2 regions of the Achromobacter sp. MUI-25009338 genome follow, and region 2 is predicted to be linked to the other one. Evidence: predicted binding sites of a transcription regulator. Region 2 holds the regulator's gene; the other holds the start of a gene.

Region 1 (7,311 bases), 400 kb from region 2:
GGTCATGCTCGGCCATGCCCGGCTGGCTGTAGAAGCGGTCCGCCTCCCAGGGAATGGGCGCGGTGAAAGTCATGGCCAGCCAGTACTTGAACTGCGGATACTTGCCCTTGACGCGGATGCGCAGGGTGTGGGCGTCCAGCGCCTGCACGCCGGTGAAGCCGTCGGGCTCGCGCAGGTCCAGCCAGGGCGGCGCGCCGGCGCCGCCCGGCGCGTCGCGCCGCAGCGCCTGGTCGCGCTGGCGCAGGCGCTCGCCGTATTCTTTCAGGCCCACGATGTGCTCGGCCATCAGCGCGGAGATCGGCGACACCACGCGCGGGCTGGCCAGGCGCCGCAGGCCGTAGACATAGTCGTCGGCGGTCAGCTCGCGCGTGCCGGTGCGCGGGAAATCGGGAATGTAGTACTTGCCTTCGAGTTCGCCCGGCGCCAGCGGAAAGTATTCATAACCGCCGTCGGCCTTGCGCGCGAAGGCCGGATGCGGCGCGTAGCGCGAGCCGGGGCGCAGCTTGATGTCGTACACGCTCTCGGCGATCTGCTGGCCCGGCGCGTCGGCCGGCAGCGTGTTGCCCTGGGCGTCCAGGTAGACCGGCGGGTCGATCGAGGCCGCCGCGCGCGGCACCAGTTCGTAGGGCCGCTTCAGATAGTGGTAGCCGTAAAGCGTCTCGTAGATGTTGTAGGTATAGGGGGTTTCGTCGCCGGAATAGGAGCTGGCCGGGTCCAGGTACTTGGGCGAGCGCTTGACGAAGGCCGAATAAAGCGTGTTCTGGCCTTCGGCGCCGGCCGGATAGGGGCTGTTGATGGGGCTTTCCCGCGAGCAGCCCGCCAACGCCAGCGACAACAGCAAGGCCATCGCCCAGAGCCGCTTCAATGCACCCATGGAAACCTTCCCTTCGAATCGTTGCGACAGAGGATAGCAAACACGGGCCCGGACCCATAGGGCCGCGCCGCGCTCAGCCGCACTGGCGCTGCCGCCAGCAGTCGTAGCGCCATTTCCAGGGCTGCACGGCGCCCGGCTGCGCCCACAGGCCGCGCCCGGCCGCCTTGGCCTGGCGCTGCAGCGCCGGCATGGCCTGGTCGCGCAGGTAGTCGCCGCGGCGCGCCGTGTAGGCCCAGGCGTAGCCGGCCTCGACCTGGGCGCGGTTGGCCGACTGCCCGTTCTCCAGCATCAGCGCGCACACGTCGCGGCCGTACTGGTCTTTTTCATAGCACTGGGCGGTCAGCGTCTTGCCCGCCACCAGGCCGGCCAGATGCTTGCGCGCGGCCTCGGCATAGGGCTGGCCGGGCTGTTCGGCGCCATGCCCTTCCTCGGGCGCGTCGATGCTGTCCATGCGGATCTTGCGCTGCCCGTCCGGCGCCCGCAGCGTGACGGTGTCGCCGTCGGCGACATTGACGATCATGCCCGTCAACGTATAGCTGCCGGCAGGCACCCCGTCCGCCCGGCCCTGCGCCGGCGGCGCCGGCTGCGGCTCCTGCCGCCCGGAAGGCTGCAGCCAATCGACCACGGCCGCCGCCGCCGCAAGGATAAGGGCGACGACCACGGCGGCCAGCTTGCCGCCGCCGCGAAAATAAGGATTGCCACGCACCGGCAGGGCTCCAGAATGGAAAACGCAGGAAGTTTGCCATAAGGAGGGGGGGCGGGGTGGCTGCGGGTGGGGTGGCGTAGGATGGGTGCAGCGCGAGAGTTTTTGAGCAAGGACGCAGACGCTCAGCGCGCGAAACCCATCAGGCGGCGCCAGCCGCCGCCTTTCGTCGCATGCTGATTATTTGTCTCTTGCCACGAAAACCGGCGGCTGGCGCCGCCTGATGGGTTACGCGCGCTCCATATTCGGGTCCTTGCTCAAGAACTCTCGCGCTGCACCCATCCTACAACCACCCCGACTTCCGGAACCGCCAGTACAGCACCGAACAGACGCTCGCGATCACGCCCAGCGTGACGGGATAGCCCCAGGGCGATTTGAGTTCGGGCATGAACTCGAAGTTCATGCCGTAGATGCCGGCGATGGCGGTGGGCACCGCCAGGATGGCGGCCCAGGAGGCCAGCTTGCGGGTGGTGTCGTTCTGCGCCGCCTGGCCGATCATGAGGCTGGCTTCGAACGCGAACGCCAGCGATTCGCGCAAGGCGTTGAACAGCTCGTCCACCCGCAGCACGCGGTCGGCGACCTCGCCGAAATACGGGCGGGCGTGCTCGTCCACGGCCGACATCTCCACGCGCGCCAGGCGGCGGCATATCTCGGCCAGCGGCGAGACCACCGTGTGGATGCGCAGCAGGTCGCGGCGCTGCCGGTACAGCCTGCGGATGTCGGAGTCCTTGGCGCCGCGGATCAGCAGCTTCTGCTCGGCGCCCTCCACCACCGCCTCGATCTTGCCGGCCGCCGCCACGTAGCGGTCGACCAGCCAGTCCAGCAGCTCGGAAGCCACGTAGTCGCTGCCGCGCTTGAGCAGGTCGGGCGCGGCTTCCAGCCGTTCGCGCAGCGCGCTGTGGCCGGCGGTGGCGCCGCGCCGCACCGTGACCAGGAAACCGTCGCCGATGAGGAACTGGGTTTCGCCGAAGATCGGCCGCTCGGCCTCGACCTCCACCGTGATGGCCACGATCAGGATCATGTTGCCGTAGTCGATGATCTTGGGCCGGCGATGGGCCTCCAGCATTTCTTCCTGGTTCTTGTCGCAGGCGCCGAGTTCGCTCGCGATCCTGCCCAGCAGTTCCGGGCCGGGATTGCGCAGGCCTATCCACAGCATGCCGTGGCCCTGCCTGACGTACTGCCCGACCTCGTCGATGGGAACCTCGCGTTCGCGCCGCCCGTTCACGTAGGCGATCGACGCGACGACTTCGCGTTTCGCCGCGTCGGCGGCGAGTTCTTCAGTAGACATAAACACCCTCGGACTATGCGACCCGTGCCGATATCGGGCGATGATAGCCCTTTCTACGAGAACAGATTGCGCACCCGCCGGGCCACGTCCACGCTCGGCGCCTGCGGCTGCGGCGACGCGCCGCGCCCTTCGGGCAGCGGCGGGGGCTTGGGCAGGTGCTCGAACAGCGGCAGCATCGCATTCGAGATGTAGCGCGTGCGCGAGCCGTAGACGTGGCGGTCGCCCATGCCGGTCTGCTGGTGCACGTAGAAGCGCTGCGGCACGATGAGCTGCAGGCGCTCGCGGGCGCGCGTCATGGCCACGTACAGCAGGCGGCGCTCTTCCTCGATCTCTTCGGCCGTGCCGGTGCTCATGTCGGACGGGATGCAGCCGTCCACCACGTTCAGCACATAGACCGCCTTCCATTCCTGGCCCTTGGCCGAATGGATGGTGGACAGGATCATATAGTCCTCGTCGCGCAGCGGCGCGCCGGATTCGTCGCTGGTGGCGTCCGGCGGGTCCAGGGTCAGCTCGGTCAGGAAGCGCTCGCGCGACGGATAGCCCGAGGCGATGCGCAGCAGCTGGTCGAGATCGGCGCGGCGCACCCGGGCGTCGTCGTACAGCCGCTCCAGCTGACTGCCGTACCAGCGCAGGGCCAGGTCGGCGTCGGCCGGCCACTTCAGGCCGGGATCGCACAGCGCGGCGTAGGTGTCGGCGAAGCCGCGCCATTCCTCCTGGGCCGCCGCGCCCGGCTTGAATTCGCGCAGCGCCTGCAGCGGCTGCGGCGAGGCCGACATGGCGTCCATCAGCCTGGCCGCGGTGGCCGGGCCGATGCCCGGCAGCAGCTGCGCCACGCGAAAGCCGGCCATGCGTCCGCGCGGATTCTCGGCCCAGCGCAGCAGCGAGAGCAGGTCCTTGACGTGCGCGGCCTCCAGAAAGCGCAGCCCGCCGAACTTCACGTAAGGGATGTTGCGGCGGGTCAGCTCCAGTTCCAGCGCGGCGCTGTGGCTGGAGGTGCGAAACAGCGCGGCCTGCGACTTGAGCGTGGCGCCGCCCTCGCGCTGGGCCAGCACCTGGTCGGCGACCCAGCGCGCCTGGCCGGCCTCGTCGCTGACCGTCACCAGCTCGGGCAGCTGCGACGACTGGCGGTCGGTCCAGAGATCCTTGGCATAGCGTTCCGTGGCCTGGCCGATGACCGCGTTGGACGCGTTCAGGATGGGCTGGGTGGAGCGGTAGTTGCGCTCCAGCGTGATGACGCGCGCCGGGTCGGGAAACTGCGCGGGGAAGTCCAGGATGTTGCGCACGGTGGCCGCGCGGAACGAATAAATGGCCTGGGCGTCGTCGCCCACCACGGTCAGGCCGCGCCCGTCGGGCTTCAGGGCCAGCAGGATGGCCGCCTGCAGGCGGTTGGTGTCCTGGTACTCGTCGACCAGCACGTGGTCGAAGCGCGCCCCCAGGTCGGCCGCGATGCCGGGGTCGCCCATCATCTCGGCCCAGTAGAGCAGCAGGTCGTCGTAGTCCAGCACCTGCTGGTCCTGCTTGGCCGCGACGTAGGCGCGAAACAGGTTCTTGAGTTCGTCCTCCCATTGCGCGCACCACGGGAAGGCGGTCTTGAGCACGTCGGCCACGGGCGTCTGGCTGTTGACCACCCGCGAATAGATCGCCAGGCAGGTGCCCTTGAGCGGAAAGCGCGACTTGGTGGCCGACAGCCCGAGTTCGTGGCGCACCATGCCCATGAGGTCCTCGGCGTCGCCGCGGTCATGGATGGTGAAGGTTTCGGCCAGGCCGATGCGCTGCGCGCAATCGCGCAGCAGCCGCGCGCCGATCGCGTGGAAGGTGCCGGCCCACGGCAGCGACGGCGGCTGCTGCGTGGAGCGCAGGTTCATCGCCCGCTGCAGCACCGTGCCCACGCGCCGCTCCATCTCCAGCGCCGCGCGGCGCGAGAACGTCAGCAGCAGCATGCGCTGCGGGTCCGCGCCGTTGAGAATCAGGTGGGCGACGCGGTGCGCCAGCGTGCTGGTCTTGCCCGAGCCGGCGCCCGCGATCACCAGCAGCGGCGCGGCCGCGCCGAATTCGGCGGCTTCGCGCTGGGCGGGATTGAGATCGGCCAGGGGATCGGGGCGTTCGGAGGCGGACGGAGACGGCAGGCTGTTGGGGTCGGACATGGAACGGGGGCCGCCGGCGGCGGCCTCGGCAGGCAAGGCGCCGGGACATTGCCCGGCTCGGGATTGGCACTGTATATTTATACAGAATTTTTTGGATTCCGTCTGATTCCGTGCGCCTTCTGACCGGCACCGCTTCCTGGACCGACCCCACGCTGCTGGCCTGCGGCCGGTTCTATCCGCCCGAGGCCCGCAGCGCCGAGGCGCGGCTGCGCCATTACGCCTCGCGCTTCGGCATGGCCGAGGTCGATTCCAGCTATTACGCCATGCCCACGGCGCAAAACGCCTATCTGTGGGACCAGCGCACGCCCGACGGATTCGTCTTCAACATCAAGGCCTTCCGGCTGTTCACCGGGCACCAGACGCCGCTTTCGGCGCTGCCCGCCGACATCCGGCGCGAACTGGCCGACTGGCCCGAGCCGCTCATCTACCACGACCAGATGCCGTCCGACCTGCGCGACGAGCTCTGGCGCCGCTTCCAGCTGGCGCTGGAGCCGCTGCGCCTGCCCGGCAAGCTGGGCGCGGTGCATTTCCAGTTTCCGCCCTGGGTGCGGCGCGATGCGCGCGGCATGGCGCGGGTCGGCGACTGCGCGCGGCGCATGGAAGAACACCTGGTGTCGGTGGAGTTCCGCCACGCAAGCTGGTTCGCCACGCCCGCGGCCACCGAGGCCACGCTGGCGTTCGAGCGCGAGCTGGGCGTGGCGCACACGGTGGTGGACGCGCCCCAGGGCTACGCCAACACGGTGCCCGCGGTCTGGGCCTGCACCCATCCGGAACTCGCGCTGCTGCGGCTGCACGGGCGCAACGCGGCGACCTGGAACGCATCGGGCGCGGCCTCGTCGGGACGCTTCCAGTACGAGTACACGGAGCAGGAACTGGCGGAGCTGGCCGAACGCTTTGCGCGGCTGGCGGCGCAGAGCGCGCAGGCGCACGCCGTCTTCAATACCAATTTCGAGGACCAGGGCATGCGCAACGCCGCCGCCTTCGCCGCCGCGTTAGGGCGACGGCCGTAGCGCGGCGGCCTTGGCGCCGCGCCGGGCGGCGGGCGCGTGCGCCACTTCCGCCAGGCTTTCCAGCAGCACTTCGAATTTGCGCGCGATCTCATGGTCGGGCACGCAGGCGTAGCCCAGCAGCAGGCCGGGCCGGCGCGCCTCGTCGTTGACGTAGTAGCGCGACAGCGCGCGCGTCAGCACGCCTTTGCCGTGCGCCACTTCCACCACGCGCCGGTCGTCCATGTCCGGCGGCAGCGTCAGCACCAGGTGCAGGCCGGCCATGCTGGCGTCGCGGTGCAGCCACTGCGGCCCCAGCCGCCTTTCGATCAGATTGACCAGCATGGCGCGGCGGCGTCCGTACAGCATGCGCATGCGGCGGATGTGGGCGGCGTAATGGCCGTCGGCGATGAAGGTGGCCAGCGCCGCGTGCGTCATCAGGTGGCCTTCGCGGTACAGCTCGGCGTGCGCGGCCTGGAACGCCGCGGTCAAGGCCTTGGGCAGCACCAGGTAACCCACGCGCAGGCCCGGATACAGCGTCTTGCTGAAGGTGCCCATGTAGATCACGGGCGCGTCCGGCTCCAGCCCCAGCAGCGAGGCGATGGGCCGGCCGGAGAAGCGGAATTCGCTGTCGTAGTCGTCTTCGATGATCCAGCTGCCGCTGGCGCGCGCCACGGCCAGCAGCTGGCGGCGGCGCGCCAGCGACATGACCGGGCCCAGCGGATACTGATGCGAAGGCGTGACGAAAATGAAGCGCGGCGGCTCGACGGGCGATTCCGGCAGCCGCATGCCCTCCTCGTCCACCGGCAGGTGCAGCGTGCGCAGGCCGTTGGCCTGCAGCACGGTGCGCGCGCCCCAGTAGCCGGGGTCCTCGACCCAGGCGGTTTCGCCGGCCTCGCCCAGGATGCGGGTGGTCAGGTCGATGGCCTGGTGCAGTCCCTCGGTGATCAGGATCTGCTCGGGGTCGCAGTCGATGGAGCGCGTCAGCGCCAGATGCTGCGCCAGCGCCTCGCGCAGCGCCGGCAGGCCGCCGCCGTACGAGTAGGTCAGCAGGTCGGGCGTGGGATTGCGCCACAGGCCGCTCATGATGCGGCCGAACTTCTTGTGCGGGAACTCGGCCAGGTCGGGCACGCCGGGCATGAACGCGCCCCACTGGTAGGGCGAGGCCGAGGCGCCGTCGACGATGGCCGCGCCGCGCGCCGACAGCGCCGGGCGCGGCACGGCCGGCGGCGGCTGGCGGCGGCGCCGGCCGCTGGCCAGGTAGGAGTCCGGCACCGAGGCGTTGACGAAGGTGCCGTTGCCCTGGCGGCTGCGGG
Region 2 (7,311 bases):
CGAGCTGGTCGGCCGCCTGCCGGTGGTCGCCACGCTGGACGAGCTGGACGAGGCCGCGCTGGTGCAGATCCTCACCGAGCCCAAGAACGCCCTGCTCAAGCAGTTCCAGAAGCTGTTCGCCATGGAAGGCGCCGAGCTCGACGTGCGGCCCGCCGCCCTCAAGGCGATCGCCCGCAAGGCGCTGCGCCGCAAGACCGGCGCTCGCGGCCTGCGCTCCATCATCGAGCAGGCCCTGCTCGACACCATGTACGACCTGCCTTCCCAGGGCAACGTCAAGCGCGTGGTGCTGGACGAAGGCGCCATCGACGGAGACGGCAAGCCCTTGCTGATCTACGCCGACGAAGCCGCCGCGACGGACAAGCCGGAGCGGGGAGAAGTCAGGGACGCCGCGGCCTGATATTTCAAAAAAGCCCGTTCTCGTAACGGGTTTTTTTGTCTCCAGGCGTACCGTCGGGGGAAATCCGCTTTTCTCCCGGCCCTGTCCCCTGCATACTGAAGGTGCCCCCGCGGGGTTTTTTTAACCTTTGGGCTATCGAGGCGCCGAGATCTTGAATTTTCGGCTATTGTTCCCATAACAGACGTAACTGACGTGCTTGGTCCGAAAATCGGGCCAACCGTCCCCGATACGCCGAGTCATACCGAGGAACCTCCTATGTCTGCCAGCCAGACCCTGCCTTCCGACCCGATCGACCTGCCCCTGCTCCCACTGCGCGACGTGGTGGTGTTCCCGCACATGGTCATCCCGCTGTTCGTCGGCCGTCCGCGCTCGATCCGCGCGCTCGAGGTTGCGATGGAAGCGGGCAAAAGCATCATGCTGGTGGCCCAGAAATCCGCCGGCAAGGATGATCCCACGCCCGAAGACGTCTACGAGATCGGCTGCGTCGCCGGCATCCTGCAAATGCTCAAGCTGCCCGACGGCACCGTCAAGGTGCTGGTCGAGGGCACCCAGCGCGCCCGCATCAACAGCATCGAAGACGCCGATTCGCACTTCACCTGCCAGGTGTCGCCGATCGAACCCGACGCCATGCAGGGCTCCGAAACCGAGGCCCTGCGCCGCGCGATCGTCGCCCAGTTCGAGCAGTACGTAAAACTGAACAAGAAGATCCCCCCGGAGATCCTGACCTCGCTGGCCGGCATCGACGATGCCGGGCGCCTGGCCGACACGATCGCCGCGCATCTTCCGCTGAAACTCGAGCAGAAGCAGAAAATGCTCGAGATCGTCGGCACCTCCGAGCGCCTCGAAGGCCTGCTCACGCAGCTCGAAACCGAAATCGACATCCTCCAGGTCGAGAAGCGGATTCGCGGCCGCGTGAAGAAGCAGATGGAAAAGAGCCAGCGCGACTACTACCTGAATGAGCAGGTCAAGGCCATTCAGAAGGAGTTGGGCGAGGGCGAAGAGGGCGCGGACATCGAAGAGCTCGAAAAGAAGATCATCGCCGCGCACATGCCCAAAGAGGCGCGCAAGAAGGCCGATGCCGAGCTCAAGAAGCTCAAGCTCATGTCGCCCATGTCGGCCGAAGCCACCGTGGTGCGCAACTACATCGATACGCTCATCAATCTTCCCTGGAAGAAAAAGAGCAAGATCAACAATTCCATCAGCAACGCCGAGGCGGTGCTGGACAACGACCACTATGGCCTGGAGAAGGTCAAGGAACGCATCCTGGAATACCTTGCCGTGCAGCAGCGCGTGGACAAGGTGAAGGCGCCGATCCTGTGTCTGGTCGGCCCTCCGGGCGTGGGCAAGACCTCGCTGGGGCAGTCCATCGCCAAGGCCACGAACCGCAAGTTCGTGCGCATGGCGCTGGGCGGCGTGCGCGACGAAGCCGAGATCCGCGGCCACCGCCGCACGTACATCGGCTCCATGCCGGGCAAGATCGTCCAGAACATGTCCAAGGTGGGCGTGCGCAATCCGCTGTTCCTGCTCGATGAAATCGACAAGCTGGGCATGGATTTCCGCGGCGACCCCTCGTCGGCCCTGCTCGAAGTGCTGGACCCGGAACAGAACCACACGTTCCAGGACCACTACATCGAAGTCGACTTCGACCTGTCCGACGTCATGTTCGTGGCCACCAGCAACACGCTGAACATTCCGCCGGCCCTGCTGGACCGGATGGAAGTGATCCGCCTGTCGGGCTACACCGAGGAAGAAAAGATCCACATCGCCCGCGACCATCTGCTGCCCAAGCTGATGAAGAACAACGGCGTCAAGGATAGCGAGCTGACCGTCGACGACAGCGCGCTGCGCGACATCGTGCGCTACTACACCCGCGAAGCCGGCGTGCGTGCGCTCGAACGCGAAGTGGGCAAGATCTGCCGCAAGGTCATCAAGCAGCTGCTGACCCAGGCCGACCGCGCCAAGGCCGAGGGCAAGACGCCCGAGGTCAAGCCGGTCAACGTGACGGGTGAGAACCTGAACGAATACCTGGGCGTGCGCCGCTACGCCTTCGGCATGGCCGAGAAGGAAAACCAGATCGGCCAGGTCACCGGCCTGGCGTGGACCGAAGTCGGCGGCGACCTGCTGACGATCGAAGTCGCCGACATGCCCGGCAAGGGCGTCATCCAACGCACCGGTTCGCTGGGCGACGTGATGAAGGAATCGGTCGAGGCGGCCCGCACGGTGGTGCGCTCGCGCGCCCGCCGCCTGGGCTTTGCCGACAGCGTGTTCGAGAAGCACGACATGCACGTGCACGTGCCGGAAGGCGCGACGCCCAAGGACGGCCCGTCCGCCGGTATCGCGATCACCACGGCCATGGTGTCGGCCCTGTCGCGCATCCCGGTGCGCGCCGACGTCGCCATGACCGGCGAGATCACGCTGCGCGGCGAAGTGCTGCCCATCGGCGGCCTGAAGGAAAAGCTGCTGGCCGCCCACCGCGGCGGGATCAAGATGGTTCTGATCCCGGAAGAAAACGTCAAGGACCTGGCGGAGATTCCGGACAACGTCAAGAACCACCTCGAGATCGTGCCGGTGCGCTGGATCGACAAGGTGCTGGAGCTGGCGCTGGAACGCCTGCCCGAGCCCCTGGCCGAGGAAGAAGCGGTCAAGGAGCCCCTGGTGGCCAAGCCCGCCGAAGGCTCGACCGATCCGGTGCTCAAGCACTGACCGGTTCGGCCGCCCAAAAGGAAACCCGCCCTAGTGAACTGACCCCCGAAAGTTGGACATTGATCCAACCTTCGGGGGTTTTTACTTGATCCGCTTGGGTTTCTTTATGCCTGCGCGCAGGATCAATGCAGCGCGTGCGTACGAATCAGCCCCACCGCGATGCCTTCCAGCGCGAAATCCTGGTCGGCCCCGACCACGATGGTCTGGAAGTCCGGATTTTCGGGCAGGAGCTCGATATGGCCGTTCTGGCGCTGCAGGCGCTTGACCGTGACGTCGTCGCCGAGGCGGGCCACCACGATCTGGCCGTTGCGGGCCTCGGACGCTTTTTTGACGGCGAGCAGGTCGCCTTCGAGGATGCCGGCGTCGCGCATGCTCATGCCGCGCACCTTCAGCAGGTAGTCGGGCGCCTGGGCGAACAGGTTGGGGTCCACGCCGACCTCGCGTTCGACGTGTTCGGCCGCCAGGATGGGGCTGCCGGCGGCCACGCGGCCCACCAGCGGCAGCAAGAGCTGCGCCAGGGCGGGCATGGGCAGGGATGCCTGCGCGGGCGCGCCGGCGGCGTCCTTCAGGCGGATGCCGCGCGAGGCGCCCGCGGTGAGCTCGATGGCCCCCTTGCGCGCCAGCGCCTTGAGGTGGTCTTCGGCTGCGTTGGGCGAGCGGAAACCCAGGGCCTGCGCGATCTCGGCGCGTGTGGGCGGAAAACCCGTGCGCGCGACGGTTTGCCTGATGAGATCCAGGATTTGCTGTTGGCGATCGGTGAGTTTGCTGGCCATGGCGATGATCCGTTGCTGGCGGACTGTACATATATACAGCGGCCATTCTGGGGGACGCAGCGCAAAAAAGCAAGCCGTGGGCGGGCGCCCATAAAAAACGGGACCCGCGGGTCCCGTTTGAGGCCGGATGGCGGGCCGTTTACAGCACCGCGGCGATGCTCTTGGCGACCTTGTCGATGTTGCCGCTGTTGAGCGCGGCCACGCAGATGCGGCCGCTGGACACGGCGTAGACGCCATGCTCTTCGCGCAGGCGGTCCACCTGGGCGGCGGTCAGGCCCGAGTACGAGAACATGCCGCGCTGGCGCAGCACGAAGCTAAAGTCCTGCTTGCCGCCGTGTTCCTGGATCTTCTCGACCAGCTGCTTGCGCATCAGGCGGATGCGGTCGCGCATGCCGGCCAGTTCCTGTTCCCACATGGCGAACAGTTCGGGCGTGTTCAGCACCGTGGACACCACCGTGCCGCCGTGGGTGGGCGGGTTGGAGTAGTTGGTGCGGATCACGCGCTTGAGCTGGCTCAGCACGCGGGCGGCTTCGTCCTTGCTGCCGGCCACGACCGTCAGCGCGCCGACGCGCTCGCCGTACAGCGAGAACGACTTCGAGAACGAGGAGCTGATGAACATGGTCAGGTCCAGGTCGGCGAACATGCGCACGACCGCGGCGTCTTCCGTCAGGCCGTCGCCGAAGCCCTGGTAGGCGATGTCCAGGAACGGCACCAGATTGTTTTCTTTGACCACGGCGGCGATCTGCTTCCACTGGTCCATGGTGGGGTCCACGCCGGTGGGGTTGTGGCAGCAGGCGTGCAGCACGACCACGGTCTTGGCCGGAGCGGCCTTCAGGTCGGCCAGCATGGCGTCGAAGTCCAGGCCGCGGGTGGCGGCGTCGTAGTAGGCGTAGGTGCCGACTTCGAAACCGGCGCGCTCGAACAGCGCGCGGTGGTTTTCCCAGCTCGGGTTGCTGATCAGGACCTTGGAGGAGGGCAGCAGCTGGCGCAGGAAGTCGGCGCCGATCTTCAGCGCGCCCGTGCCGCCCAGGGCCTGGGTGGTCAGCACGCGGCCGGCGGCGGCCAGCGCGGAATCCTTGCCCAGCAGCAGGGCCTGCGCGCCGGCGTTGTAACCGGCGATACCTTCGATCGGTAGGTAGCCGCGGGCCGCGGCGGCCTCGATGCGGGCGGTTTCAGCCTTGCGCACCGCGCCCAGCAGGGGGATGCGGCCCTCGTCGTCGTAGTACACGCCCACGCCCAGATTGACTTTACCGGGACGCGTGTCGGCGTTGTATTGTTCGTTCAGGCCAAGAATGGGGTCGCGCGGCGCGAGTTCGACGGAATCGAAAAGGGTGCTCATGGGAGTCTGATGAGGTGGGTGGACGCAGTCCGGGGTGCTGTGGATAATGGGGGGTTTACCCTGGAAGAGTCTAGCATGCCTAAGCCCACAATAGACCCGAGCGTGGAAGCCGTCGTCGCCGGGGACGATGGCGTGCCAGCCGTTGCCGGCGGCGGCTTCATCGACTTTCCGGGCAGCCCGTTTCACCTGTACCAGCCATATCCGCCGGCCGGCGACCAGCCCGCCGCCATCGACGGCCTGGTCCAGGGCGTCGAAGACGGCCTGATGTTCCAGACGCTCCTGGGCGTGACCGGTTCGGGCAAGACCTACACCATGGCCAACGTCATCGCGCGCCTGGGCCGGCCCGCGCTGGTGCTGGCCCCCAACAAGACGCTGGCCGCGCAGCTCTACGCCGAGATGCGCGAGTTCTTCCCGAAGAACGCGGTCGAGTACTTCGTCTCGTACTACGACTACTACCAGCCCGAGGCCTACGTGCCGACGCGCGACCTGTTCATCGAGAAAGACTCCTCCATCAACGAGCACATCGAGCAGATGCGGCTGTCGGCCACCAAGAGCCTGCTGGAGCGCCGCGACACCATCATCGTGGGCACGGTGTCGTGTATCTACGGTATCGGCAATCCCGGCGACTACCACGCGATGGTGCTGATCCTGCGCGCCGGCGACCAGATCTCGCGGCGCGAGATCCTGGCGCGCCTGGTCGCCATGCAGTACACCCGCAACGACGCCGATTTCACGCGCGGCACCTTCCGCGTGCGCGGCGAGACCATCGACATCTTTCCGGCCGAAAGCCCCGAGCTGGCGCTGCGCCTGACGCTGTTCGACGACGAGGTCGAAAGCCTGGAGCTCTTCGACCCCCTGACCGGCCGCATCCGCCAGAAGCTGCCGCGCTTCACCGTCTATCCCGGCTCGCACTACGTAACGCCGCGCGACACCGTGCTGCGCGCCATCGAGACCATCAAGGAAGAGCTGCGCGAACGCGTCAGGCGCTTCACCGACGACGGCCACCTGGTCGAGGCCCAGCGCCTGGAGCAGCGCACCCGCTTCGACCTGGAGATGCTGCAGGAGCTGGGCTTCTGCAAGGGCATCGAGAACTACTCGCGCCACCTGTCGGGCGCCGCCCCGGGCGAGCCGCCGCCCACCCTGATCGACTACCTGCCGGCCGACGCGCTCATGTTCATCGACGAAAGCCACGTCACCATCGGCCAGCTGGGCGGCATGTACCGCGGCGACCGCTCGCGCAAGGAGACGCTGGTGCAGTACGGGTTCCGGCTGCCCTCGGCGCTGGACAACCGGCCGCTGCGGCTGGAGGAGTTCGAGGCCCGCATGCGCCAGTGCGTATTCGTCTCGGCCACGCCGGCCGCCTACGAGAAAGAGCACGCCGACAACGTCGTCGAGCAGGTGGTGCGTCCCACCGGCCTGGTCGATCCGCTGGTCGAGGTGCTTCCGGCGCGCACCCAGGTCGACGACCTGCTGGGCCGGATCAAGGAACGCGTGGCGCGCAGCGAACGGGTGCTGGTCACCACCCTGACCAAGCGCATGGCCGAGGACCTGACGGACTTCCTGAGCGAGCACGGCGTGCGGGTGCGCTACCTGCACTCCGACATCGACACGGTCGAGCGGGTGGAGATCATCCGCGACCTGCGCCTGGGTACCTTCGACGTGCTGGTGGGGATCAACCTGCTGCGCGAAGGCCTGGACATTCCCGAAGTGTCGCTGGTCGCCATCTTGGACGCCGACAAAGAGGGTTTCCTGCGTTCCGAGCGCAGCCTGATCCAGACCATCGGGCGGGCCGCGCGCAACCTGAACGGCCACGCCATCCTCTATGCCGACCGCATCACCGATTCGATGCAGCGCGCCATCGAGGAAACCGGCCGCCGCCGCAACAAGCAGCTGCAGTTCAACGAGGACCACGGCATCACGGCGCGCGGCGTGCAGAAGGCGGTGCGCGAGCTCATCGACGGCATCGTCGCGCCGACCCAGCACGACGCGCTGGAAGCGGCGGTGCCGGCCGAATTCATGAAGGACGAAAAGGCCATGGCGCGTGAAATCAAGCGCCTGGAAAAGCTGATGATGGACCACGCCCGCAACCTGGAATTCGA

What was found. The regulator LexA, encoded in region 2, represses DNA repair genes until DNA is damaged. The targets are predictions, from matches to a motif close to ACTGTATNNNNATACAGT.
Region 1: a site for LexA is predicted at 5,078-5,095, ahead of AC1IQ6_RS09260 (ATP-dependent helicase). Genes of this name have one in related genera too.

Annotation. Positions count from the first base shown of each region.
Region 1 covers NZ_CM170627.1:1,933,932-1,941,242, reverse strand. The annotation lists gene AC1IQ6_RS09275 (ABC transporter substrate-binding protein) at 1-874, opposite strand, end outside; gene AC1IQ6_RS09270 (thermonuclease family protein) at 948-1,580, opposite strand; gene AC1IQ6_RS09265 (magnesium and cobalt transport protein CorA) at 1,861-2,865, opposite strand; gene AC1IQ6_RS09260 (ATP-dependent helicase) at 2,919-5,009, opposite strand; gene AC1IQ6_RS09255 (DUF72 domain-containing protein) at 5,120-6,019, shown strand; gene pdxR (MocR-like pyridoxine biosynthesis transcription factor PdxR) at 6,002-7,311, opposite strand, start outside.
Region 2 covers NZ_CM170627.1:2,331,942-2,339,252, forward strand. The annotation lists gene clpX (ATP-dependent Clp protease ATP-binding subunit ClpX) at 1-397, shown strand, start outside; gene lon (endopeptidase La) at 653-3,100, shown strand; gene lexA (transcriptional repressor LexA) at 3,223-3,873, opposite strand; gene AC1IQ6_RS11190 (amino acid aminotransferase) at 4,013-5,212, opposite strand; gene uvrB (excinuclease ABC subunit UvrB) at 5,288-7,311, shown strand, end outside.